3 regions of the Microbacterium sp. W1-4-2 genome follow, and region 3 is predicted to be linked to each of the others. Evidence: predicted binding sites of a transcription regulator. Region 3 holds the regulator's gene; each other region holds the start of a gene.
What was found. Region 3 encodes LexA, which represses DNA repair genes until DNA is damaged. Its sites were predicted from a motif close to TCGAACANNTGTTCGA; they were not measured.
Positions count from the first base shown of each region.

Region 1: a site for LexA is predicted at 1,941-1,956, ahead of AC3RX0_RS03635 (HNH endonuclease signature motif containing protein). Genes of this name have one in related genera too.
Region 2: a site for LexA is predicted at 1,890-1,905, ahead of AC3RX0_RS13605 (DUF222 domain-containing protein). Genes of this name have one in related genera too.

Region 1 covers NZ_JBYRJC020000001.1:812,018-815,290, forward strand. The annotation lists gene AC3RX0_RS03630 (class I SAM-dependent methyltransferase) at 1-305, shown strand, start outside; gene AC3RX0_RS03635 (HNH endonuclease signature motif containing protein) at 361-1,911, opposite strand; gene ychF (redox-regulated ATPase YchF) at 2,035-3,108, shown strand; gene AC3RX0_RS03645 (NRAMP family divalent metal transporter) at 3,171-3,273, opposite strand, start outside.
Region 2 covers NZ_JBYRJC020000003.1:205,295-208,567, forward strand. The annotation lists gene AC3RX0_RS13590 (DNA polymerase IV) at 1-929, opposite strand, end outside; gene AC3RX0_RS13595 (hypothetical protein) at 926-1,366, opposite strand; gene AC3RX0_RS13600 (nitroreductase family deazaflavin-dependent oxidoreductase) at 1,408-1,791, opposite strand; gene AC3RX0_RS13605 (DUF222 domain-containing protein) at 1,916-3,273, shown strand, end outside.
Region 3 covers NZ_JBYRJC020000005.1:86,589-89,861, reverse strand. The annotation lists gene AC3RX0_RS16335 (histidinol-phosphate transaminase) at 1-862, opposite strand, end outside; gene AC3RX0_RS16330 (LysM peptidoglycan-binding domain-containing protein) at 909-1,268, opposite strand; gene lexA (transcriptional repressor LexA) at 1,629-2,243, shown strand; gene metE (5-methyltetrahydropteroyltriglutamate--homocysteine S-methyltransferase) at 2,322-3,273, opposite strand, start outside.

The DNA of each region.
Region 1 (3,273 bases), on a different contig from region 3:
TCGCCGAGATGACCGGGATCATGCACGGCAGCAACGCCGAGATCATGATGGCCTCGGGCGGCCCCGAGGTCGCGGCGCCCTTCGGCGAGCCCGAGACGCGCACGTGGGACTGGGTGCGCCCGATGACCCGCGTGCAGCTGTGGGACATGGTGCGTTCGCGCAGCTACATCATCACCGCCGAGCCCGCCGAGAAGGAGCGCGTCGAGCGCGAGCTCGAGGCCGTCTTCGATCGGATCGGCGCGGTCGGCGATGCCGTCGTCGACCTGCCGTACGTCACGCACGCGTTCCGCGCTCGTCGGCCGTAGAGCGACCTCCGGCCTGGCAGACTCGGCCGAACGCCGGCTTTCATCGCTGCGGGTGTCACGCGGCAGCTCGGCTCGCAGACCGGAATCGGGGTTCCGGTGGTGGTGTTCGCCAGAGGTATCTGCGGGCGAGTCTGGTGGTGAGGACGATGGGTTCGGCGCCGTCGGGCGGATGGAGGACGAAGTCGCCCTTTCCATCGCGGGTGATCCACCAGCGGCCGTGGTGCAGGTTCATATGGTGGAACCGGCACAGCAGAATGCCTCTGTCGATATCGGTTCTGCCGCCGGTCGCCCATCCGTCGATGTGGTGGGCTTCGCAGTAGTGCGCAGGGCGGTCGCAGCCCGGCCACCGACATCCGCCGTCGCGGATCGCGAGCGCGAGCTTCTGCTTCGGGGTGAACAGTCGCGCCTCGCGGCCCAGGTCGAGCGGATTGCCGTTCGCATCGAGCAGACACTCGGTCGCCCCGGTGTCGCATGCGTGCTGGGCCGCCAACCACGCTGGAAGAGGCGTGCTGTCGTCCTGAGCGGAGGCGAGCGAAGGCACATCCCGCTTCTCGGCATCCGCAGCGTCCTCGGTGATGAGGATCCGGATCCCGGCCTGCCGCGTTCCGAACACGGTGTCGGACTCGGCCAGCGCACCGGCCCGCAGCAGGTCGATCATCAGGTCGTACGCGAGCTGCTCGGTCGTGCGCGGATCGGCGGCCAGTTCGTCGGCGCGTGCCCGCTCGTCGTCGTCGACGAACCGAACCCCTCGACGCGGCGCCAGCGCCGAGTCCATGATGGTCTGCGCCCACAGCCCGCCTTCGTCGTCGAAGACGAACGATCCGTGTCGCACACCGTCCCGATCCACCCAGCTGCGGAACGACCGGTTCTCGTACCGTTGCTCGAACCGTTGCTGCGCGCCGGCGGGGTCGAGCAGGTCTCGGATCGCCCGGGCCTGGGCGGCCAGATCCTCGACCGTCCGGCACGCCGCCTCACCCACCAGTTGCGCCGCCGCCGTCTCCCATGCCGCCCGAGCTTCTTCCCGCGCCGCCGCAACCAGCTCGTCCAACGCCGTCGGGTCGCAGGATTCGGCGTCCGTGCAGATCGAGCCCGCATCGACCATTGGTGGTTCGCCGAGGTTGCGCAAGATCGCATCGTGCTGCGCTGTCGTGATCCGGCCATCCAGCAGTGCCGCACCCAGCGGAGCGTGCCATGGCTTCGTGGCGGGCACGCCGTCACCGTCGTCGGGTGGGGCATCCTCACCGTCGTCGTGTGTGCAGACGGCGCCGGCCAGCAGCGTCTCACCGGTGCGCACCTGCTTCGTCGCATCCGCGCGGGTCGCACCCGTGATCTGCTGCACCAGCGACACGGGTGAGCGATGCCCGCGCTTCTGCGACAGGCCCGAATGCCCCGCTTCGCGCGTCGAGCGGGCCGCGACGACCCCGGTCGCCGCCACCTGCAGGGACTCCAACGCGCGGATCGCCGCCGACGACTCGGTGATCAACTCGACGATCTGCTCATCGCCCAGACCTGCCACTACCGACGGCATCCGATCGGGCTCGGCATCCATCCCCACCACGCGCCGCAGCGCTTCGACGTGCGCCGCGATGTCGGTGAAGATTGCCATACTCAAAGCCTGCCATGAGCCTCCGACACTCGAATTGATGTACGCACTCTGCGCCGATCTCGAGGGGTCCGGTGGAAGCCGCGGGCCGGGCTGCGGCATCCACCCCCGGTAGACTGGTCGCCCGTGGCTCTCACCATCGGAATCGTCGGACTGCCCAACGTCGGCAAGTCCACCCTCTTCAATGCCCTGACCAAGAACCAGGTGCTCGCGGCGAACTATCCGTTCGCGACGATCGAGCCGAACATCGGGGTCGTGAACCTGCCCGATGAGCGGCTCGGCCGCCTCGCCGAGGTGTTCCACAGCGAGCGGCTGGTGCCGGCGTCCGTGTCGTTCGTCGACATCGCCGGTATCGTGCGCGGCGCATCCGAGGGGGAGGGGCTGGGCAACCAGTTCCTGGCGAACATCCGCGAGGCCGACGCGATCGCGCAGGTCGTGCGCGGCTTCGCCGATTCCGACGTCGTGCACGTCGAGGGCGAGGTCAACCCGCAGGCCGACCTCGAGACGATCGGCGCCGAGCTCATGCTCGCCGACTTGCAGACGCTCGAGAAGGCGATCCCGCGCTACGACAAGGAAGTCAAGGGCAAGAAGACCGACAGGGCCGTGCTCGAGGCGGCGCTGGCCGCGAAGGATGCGCTTGAGCGCGGCGTGCTGCTGTCGGCGTCGGGCGTCGACCTCGGCCCGATCCGGGAGTTGGGGCTGCTGACCGCGAAGCCCTTCATCTTCGTGTTCAACGTCGACGAGGCGGTGTTGACGGATGCCGCGCGCAAAGCCGAGCTCGAAGGTCTGGTCGCCCCCGCCCACGCCGTCTTCCTGGACGCGAAGATCGAGTCGGAGCTCATCGACCTCGACCCGGAGGATGCGGCCGAGCTGCTCGCGTCGACCGGGCAGGAGGAGTCGGGCCTGGATCAGCTGGCCCGCATCGGCTTCGACACGCTGGGCCTGCAGACGTACCTGACCGCGGGGCCCAAGGAGGCCCGTGCCTGGACGATCGGCAAGGGCTGGAAGGCGCCGCAGGCGGCGGGGGTCATCCACACCGACTTCGAGAAGGGCTTCATCAAGGCCGAGGTCATCTCGTTCGAGGATCTCGTCGAGCTCGGCTCGGTCGTCGAGGCCCGTGCGCACGGCAAGGCGCGCCTGGAGGGCAAGGACTACGTCATGCAGGACGGCGACGTGGTGGAGTTCCGCTTCAACGTGTGACCGCCTCCGGTCGTTGAGCGGGCGAAGCGAGACGACACGCGCATCCTGACGGCCGTGCCCGGTCACCCACCCGTGATCGTGTACCACGTGCCGTAGACGCCGGCCGCGCACATCACACCCGTCACGATCCAGCCGAGCGTCCGCGCGAGGTGACCGTTGCGGTAC
Region 2 (3,273 bases), on a different contig from region 3:
GTCGCCGCGATCTTGTGCACCAGGGTCTTGGTGAGGAACGGCGCGTAGCGCACCTTGAGGCCGACGCCGATGACCGGCCGGCCTTCGGCGACAACATCCGCCAGCACCTGCGCGACGAGATCGCGCGCGGCGCGTTCGACGTCGGCACGATCGACGATGTCCTGCTGGAACGTCGTCTCGCGCCCGTGGCCACGCGCCACCCACGGTGTGTCGTCGACGACCGACGAGCCGTCTCCGCGGCCGAGCTGGCGGAACCACAGGCCCATCTTCGGTCCGAACTCAGCGACCAAGACGGCTTCGTCGGCATCCGCGAGCTGCGCGACGGACTGGATGCCGTGTGCCGCGAGTCGCCTGGAGATCTTCGCGCCCACTCCCCACAGGGCGATGGTCGGCCGGTCGCCCATGACCTCGCGCCAGTTCTGCGCGGTGAGGCGAAAGGTCCCGCGCGGTTTGCCGAAGTCCGTCGCGTTCTTGGCGCGGACGAGCGTGTCGCCGATGCCGACGCTGCAGTGCAGCCGCGTCCGCTCGAGCACCGCCTGCTGCACCTGCCGCGCGTAGCCCTCGGGATCGTCGGTCGTCACGCCGAGAAAGGCCTCGTCCCATCCGAGAACCTGCACGATGGCGCCGGGCTGCGCACGGAGCGTGGACATGACCTCCTCCGAAGCGGCCGTGTACGCGGGCGCGTCGACGGGCAGGATGACGGCATCCGGCGCCTTGCGCGCAGCGATGCGCAGCGGCATCCCCGACCCCACCCCGAGCGCGCGCGCCTCGTATGACGCGGTCGAGACGACGGCTCTCTCAGTCGGGTCGCCCCTGCCGCCGACGATCACCTGCTTGCCGGCGAGTTCGGGTCTGCGCAGCACTTCGACGGCCGCGATGAACTGGTCGAGGTCGACGTGCAGCACCCACGAGCGCGCGGGATCGGTCATGAGTCCAGTGTGTCGCCCCCGCCCTCGGCTCGTCGATGAGCGAGGAACAGATCCTCGTATGCAGCGACCGGCACGCGCCCGTCGGCGGCGGCCACGAGCACGGGATCGACGGTGACCAGCGCGTCGGCCTGCAGAACCGCAACGGCGAGCGTCTCGAGCGGGCCGATGTCGTCGCGATCGAGATCGATCGCGAGCCGCCATGCCATCGCGCGCGAGCCGCGGTCGCCGAGCACGCGCATCTTCAGTTCGGCCACGCGCTCGAGCAGCGCGCGTGCGTTCCTGGGCTCGAGCCCACCGCTGCGCATCCTGCGATACAGCTGCGTCATCATGAGCGATCTGACGCTTGCGGCGGCCACCAGCGTGTGAGCGGGATCGATCGACCTCTCGTCGAACGCCAGCGTCAGCGCGACGTCGGCATCGACGGCGTATCTGGTCATGTCCCGACGATAGCCGTCACCTCCCCCACCGAATCCGAGCGCTATCGACGGGTGAGCACGATCGCCGCGGGCATCCGCCGCACGATCGGGCGCAGCCAGCTGCGCGTGAGCGCCGCCGCCTCGTCGGCCTCGACGATGCGCGGTGCGGTCGTGTGCACGATCCCGCCCTTCCAGATCAGGTCGGCCCCGCCTGCCGCGAGGACGTTGCGCGCCCAGTTCGTCCCCTTGCCCCAGGGCAGACCGATCAGCACGATGCCCTTGTCGCGCGTGGGCACGACCGCGATCGGGGTGGCGTACTCGGTGCCGCTGCGTCGCCCGCGATGATGCACGAGCGCCCACAGCGGAAACCATCGCTTGCCTGCGAGACTCTGCGCGACCGGCGCGAATCTGCGCTGGACCGCAGGACGATGGGATGCATCGCTCATTGGATCATCATGCGGCGGTGCCGCGCCCAGGAGGCTGATCATGAGCAGATTCACACGCGCGCGGGTCACCGAAGGACATGCCCGGTCGAAATCGAGTGTCGGAGGTGTGTTCTATGGTTCGGGTATGGCAGACGACACTGCAGGCACCCTCGACCGGGGTCCCGATAGGGCCGGGGTCGTCGCAGCGACGGTCGCGGCGTCGCTGTCGGGAACACCGGTGCCCCGGGATCGCGTCCCGGTCGTGCCGGGCAGCCCGGAGTGGGAGGCGGCGATCTTCGAGATCGAGCACGCGTTCGAGCCCACGCCCGAACAGGCCGGGGCGGTGGTGCTGCGCGACCTGTTCGAACACGTCGAGGCCCAGCAGTACGAGCAGAACCGGCGCGGGGCCGCCCGGGCCGAGGCCCTCGCCGACGCGATCGGGTTCGCCCGCGCGAACCCGGAGATCTACGTGATCCCCGCCGACCTGGACCCGGCGGGCATGGCCGAGCGCTGCGCGGTCGCCGAGGCCGCGTCCCGGCTGCAGCTGACCCAGAACCAGGTCCGGGAACACGCGTACGCGGCCGACGCGGGCCGGGCCGACCTCCCCCACCTGTGGCACCGGGTCCGGGAGGGCTTCGCCCCGGTCGCATACGCCCTGGCCGCACTGAACGAGTCCGTGCACCTGCGCGCCACCGCCGACGCACCCACCCGGGACACGTTCGACCGGGCCCTGGCCGAACTCGCCCCGCACACCAGCCTCGGGGTCTTCCGCCGCCGCGCCCGGGACCTGGCCCGCCGGCTCACCCCGCAGAACGAGAGCAGAACGCACGCGCAGGCGTTGAAGAACCGGGCCGTGACGTACCAGGACCTGCCCGACGGGGTCAGCGACCTGATCCTGCACGCCGCGACCGAAGACGTGCACGCAGTCTTCCGGTCTCTGACCTCTCAGGCCAGACACATGAGCAAAGACCGGCGGGAGGGCCGCACCCGGCACCAGCTGCGCGCGGACCTGGCCCGCGACCTGCTCCTGGGTCGCAACCCCCGCACCACCTCGCCCGGCACCGGGCCCGGCGCCGTGGTCATCGACCCCGGCCGCAAGACCACACCCGCGATCGTCACGAAGGTGTTCGTCACGATCCCCCTGAACCGGCTCACTCCCGCCGCCCAGTCCACCGTCCGCACCGACCGAGCGGGCCTGCCCGGCCTCGACCTCAACGAGCAGGCGCTGATCCCCGGGCAGGGCCCGGTCGACGACGCCACCGCCCGGGAGATCTTCCGGACCGCGTCCTCGTTCACCCGGGTGATCACCGACCCCCTCACTGGCGTCATCCTCGACATGGACCGCCGGTCCCGGCACGCCACCGAGGCGCAGAAGACCTGGCTCGCCCTCGTCCACGGCACCTGCCGGCAAGACGGCTGTCAGCGCCTCGCGATCGACACCGACACCGACCACTGGTGCCAATACCACGGCCCCGAACGCGGACCCACCGACATCCGCAACCT
Region 3 (3,273 bases):
CGCGCTGCACGACGATCTCGTCGACCGCGCGCAGCATCGTGCTCGCGTGCCGCAGGGCGGCGGATGCCGCGGCCTGGGTGATCGCGCTCAGGTGATACGGCAGACGCACCAGCCGCAGGGCGTCGATCACCGCCGGGTCGGCGGCGAGGTAGCCGACGCGCGCTCCCGCGAACGCGAACGCCTTGCTCATCGTGCGGGAGACGACCATGCGCTCCCGATCGGGCAGCAGCGTCAGCGCGGACTTCTCGTCGCGCGGGGCGAACTCCCAGTAGGCCTCGTCGACGATCACGATCCCGCGGGCTTCGGCGTAGACGGCGTCGATGACCTCGAGCGACAGCGGGGTGCCGGTGGGATTGTTCGGCGAGCAGAGGAACACCACGTCGGGGTCGGCCTCGGCGACCTGCGCGGCCGCGTCCTCGGGGGTGATCGTGAAATCGTGCCCGCGCGACCCGGCGACCCAGTCCGCACCGGTGCCCCGGGTCAGCAGCGGGTACATCGAGTACGTGGGGGCGAAGCCGAACGCCGTCCGCCCGGGACCTGCGAACGCCTGCAGCAGGTGCTGCAGCACCTCGTTCGAGCCGTTGCCCGCCCACATCTGGTCACGTGTCAGCCCGTGACCCAGGTATTCGGCGAAACCCTCGCGCAGGTGCGTGAACTCACGATCCGGGTAGCGGTTCACATCACGCAGCGCCAGCGCGATCGCGTCGACGATGTCGTCCGAGACCTCTTTGGGGATCGGATGCGTGTTCTCGTTGACGTTCAGCGCCACCGGCAGCGCGGCCTGGGGCGCACCATACGGCATCAGCCCCCGCAGGTCGTCACGAAGGGGCAGATCTTCAAGGCGCGGGCTCACGGTTCCCATCGTAGAGCGCGGCAGGCGCGTGGTTTCAGGCCCCGACCCGCCGCTCTCACCGCGCCGGTGCGTACTCGGCCGGGATGGCGATCTGCTCGCCCGGCGACAGCGTGACGCCGTCGAGGGCGTTCAGTCGCACGATCGCGTCGACGACGTCGCGGGGATCGGCGCCCGGAGCGACGGTCTGGGCGATCGACCACAGCGAATCGCCCGGCTCGACCGTCACTGTGGAGAAGCTGCCGGCGGGGGCCCCGGCATCCTTCGATGCGAGAGCCGCACCCCCGCTCACGACCGCCATGCCGACGGCCACCGCCAGCGGGACCGCCACGAGCGCGGCCAGCACGCGGCGCCCGCGAATCGTCAACCGCAGACGGGTCTGGGCCGGAACGTGCGATGCCATTGCGATGCCGGACATTGGTCCTCCTGTTCGGACGAGACGTTCGGGAACCGTGCTCGGCTGGGAGCATCGCCACCGAATCTCTCTTCCAAAGTTATCTTCGATTGATTAGACTGTCAAGAGGCACCCGGATCGGAGATCTTCGAAGGCGACACGCCCACGCGCTGGCCTCGATTCGTCTTCTCACCGGATACCGTTTCGATGAGGACACCCCATCACCGACCTCCGACATTCGAAGACGCTGCCCCGGGCGGCAGGACGGGAGCTGACATGAGCGATGTGAACCACGGCGACGCGGGCCAGGACGCGGCGGCGGTCGCCGACGGCCCGAGGCCCCGTCGGCAGACGCGGCGGCGCAAGAGCCTGAGCGACAAGCAGATGGCGATCCTCGAGGTGATCCAGCGGTCGATCACCCGGTACGGCTACCCGCCGAGCATGCGCGAGATCGGCGACGCCGTCGGGCTCAAGTCGCTGTCGAGCGTGACCCACCAGCTCAACCAGCTCGAGCTGAGCGGCTACCTGCGACGCGACGCGGGCAAGACCCGTGCGATGGAGATCCTCATCGACCTGCCCGGCTCGTCGGCCGAGAACCCGGCCGAAACGGCGCCCGCGGTCGGTGACGCGGCACTGGTGCCGCTGGTCGGTCACATCGCAGCGGGTGTGCCGATCACCGCCGAGCAGCAGGTCGAAGAGATCTTCCCGCTCCCCCGGCAGCTGGTGGGCAAGGGCGAGCTGTTCATGCTCAAGGTGCAGGGCGAGTCGATGATCGATGCTGCCATCTGCGACGGCGACTGGGTCGTCGTGCGCGCACAGAACACAGCGGTCAACGGCGAGATCGTGGCCGCGATGCTCGACGGCGAGGCCACGGTCAAGACCTTCCGCCAGCGCGACGGGCACACCTGGCTGCTCCCCCGCAACTCGGCGTTCGAGCCGATCCTCGGCGACGAGGCCGTCGTCCTGGGCAAGGTCGTGGCGGTGCTGCGCGCGGTCTGATCCCGCAGCGCCCCCTCCTCGTACAACGCGGTGGGCCCGGCCGGAATGCTCCGGCCGGGCCCACCGCGTTTGGGCGCCCTACGCGCGGGAGAGCGCCTCCTGTGCCGCGCGCACGCGCTGTGTCGCCTCGACGAGATTGCGCAGCGACGCCACGGTCTCGGGGTACGCGCGTGTCTTCAGCCCGCAGTCCGGGTTCACCCATACTTGGCGCAGCGGCAGCTCGGCGGCCGCCCGCTCGAGCAGCTGCGTGAGCTCGTCGACCGATGGCACGCGCGGCGAGTGGATGTCGTAGACGCCCGGCCCGATGCCGTGGGCGAAGCCCGACGACGCGATGTCGCCGATGACCTCGCCGCGGCTGCGCGCCGCCTCGATCGAGGTGACGTCGGCGTCCAGGGCGGCGATCGCGTCGATCACGACCGCGAACTCCGAGTAGCACAGGTGCGTGTGCACCTGTGTGGCCTCGGCCGCACCCGCCGTCGCGAGGCGGAACGACCCCACCGACCAGTCGAGGTACGCCGGCTGAGCGGCCTGCTTGAGCGGCAGCAGCTCGCGCAGGGCCGGCTCGTCGACCTGGATGATGGCGATGCCCGCGGCCTCGAGATCCGCGATCTCGTCGCGCAGCGCCAGTGCGACCTGGTTCGCCGTCTGGCCCAGCGGCTGGTCGTCGCGCACGAACGACCACGCGAGGATCGTCACGGGCCCGGTGAGCATGCCCTTGACGGGCTTCGAGGTCAGCGACTGCGCGTACTGCGACCAGGCCACCGTGATCGGCGCGGGCCGCGAGACGTCGCCCCACAGGATCGAGGGCCGGGTGGCGCGCGACCCGTACGACTGCACCCAGCCGTTGCGGGTCACCGCGAACCCGTCCAGGTTCTCGGCGAAGTACTGCACCATGTCGTTGCGCTCGGGCTCGCCGTGCACCAGCACGTCCAGCCCCAGCTCCTCCTGCAGGCCGATCACGCTCGTGATCTCCAAGCGCAGCACGTCCTCGTAGTCCGCCGTGCTCAGCTTGCCACGGTCGTGCTCGGCG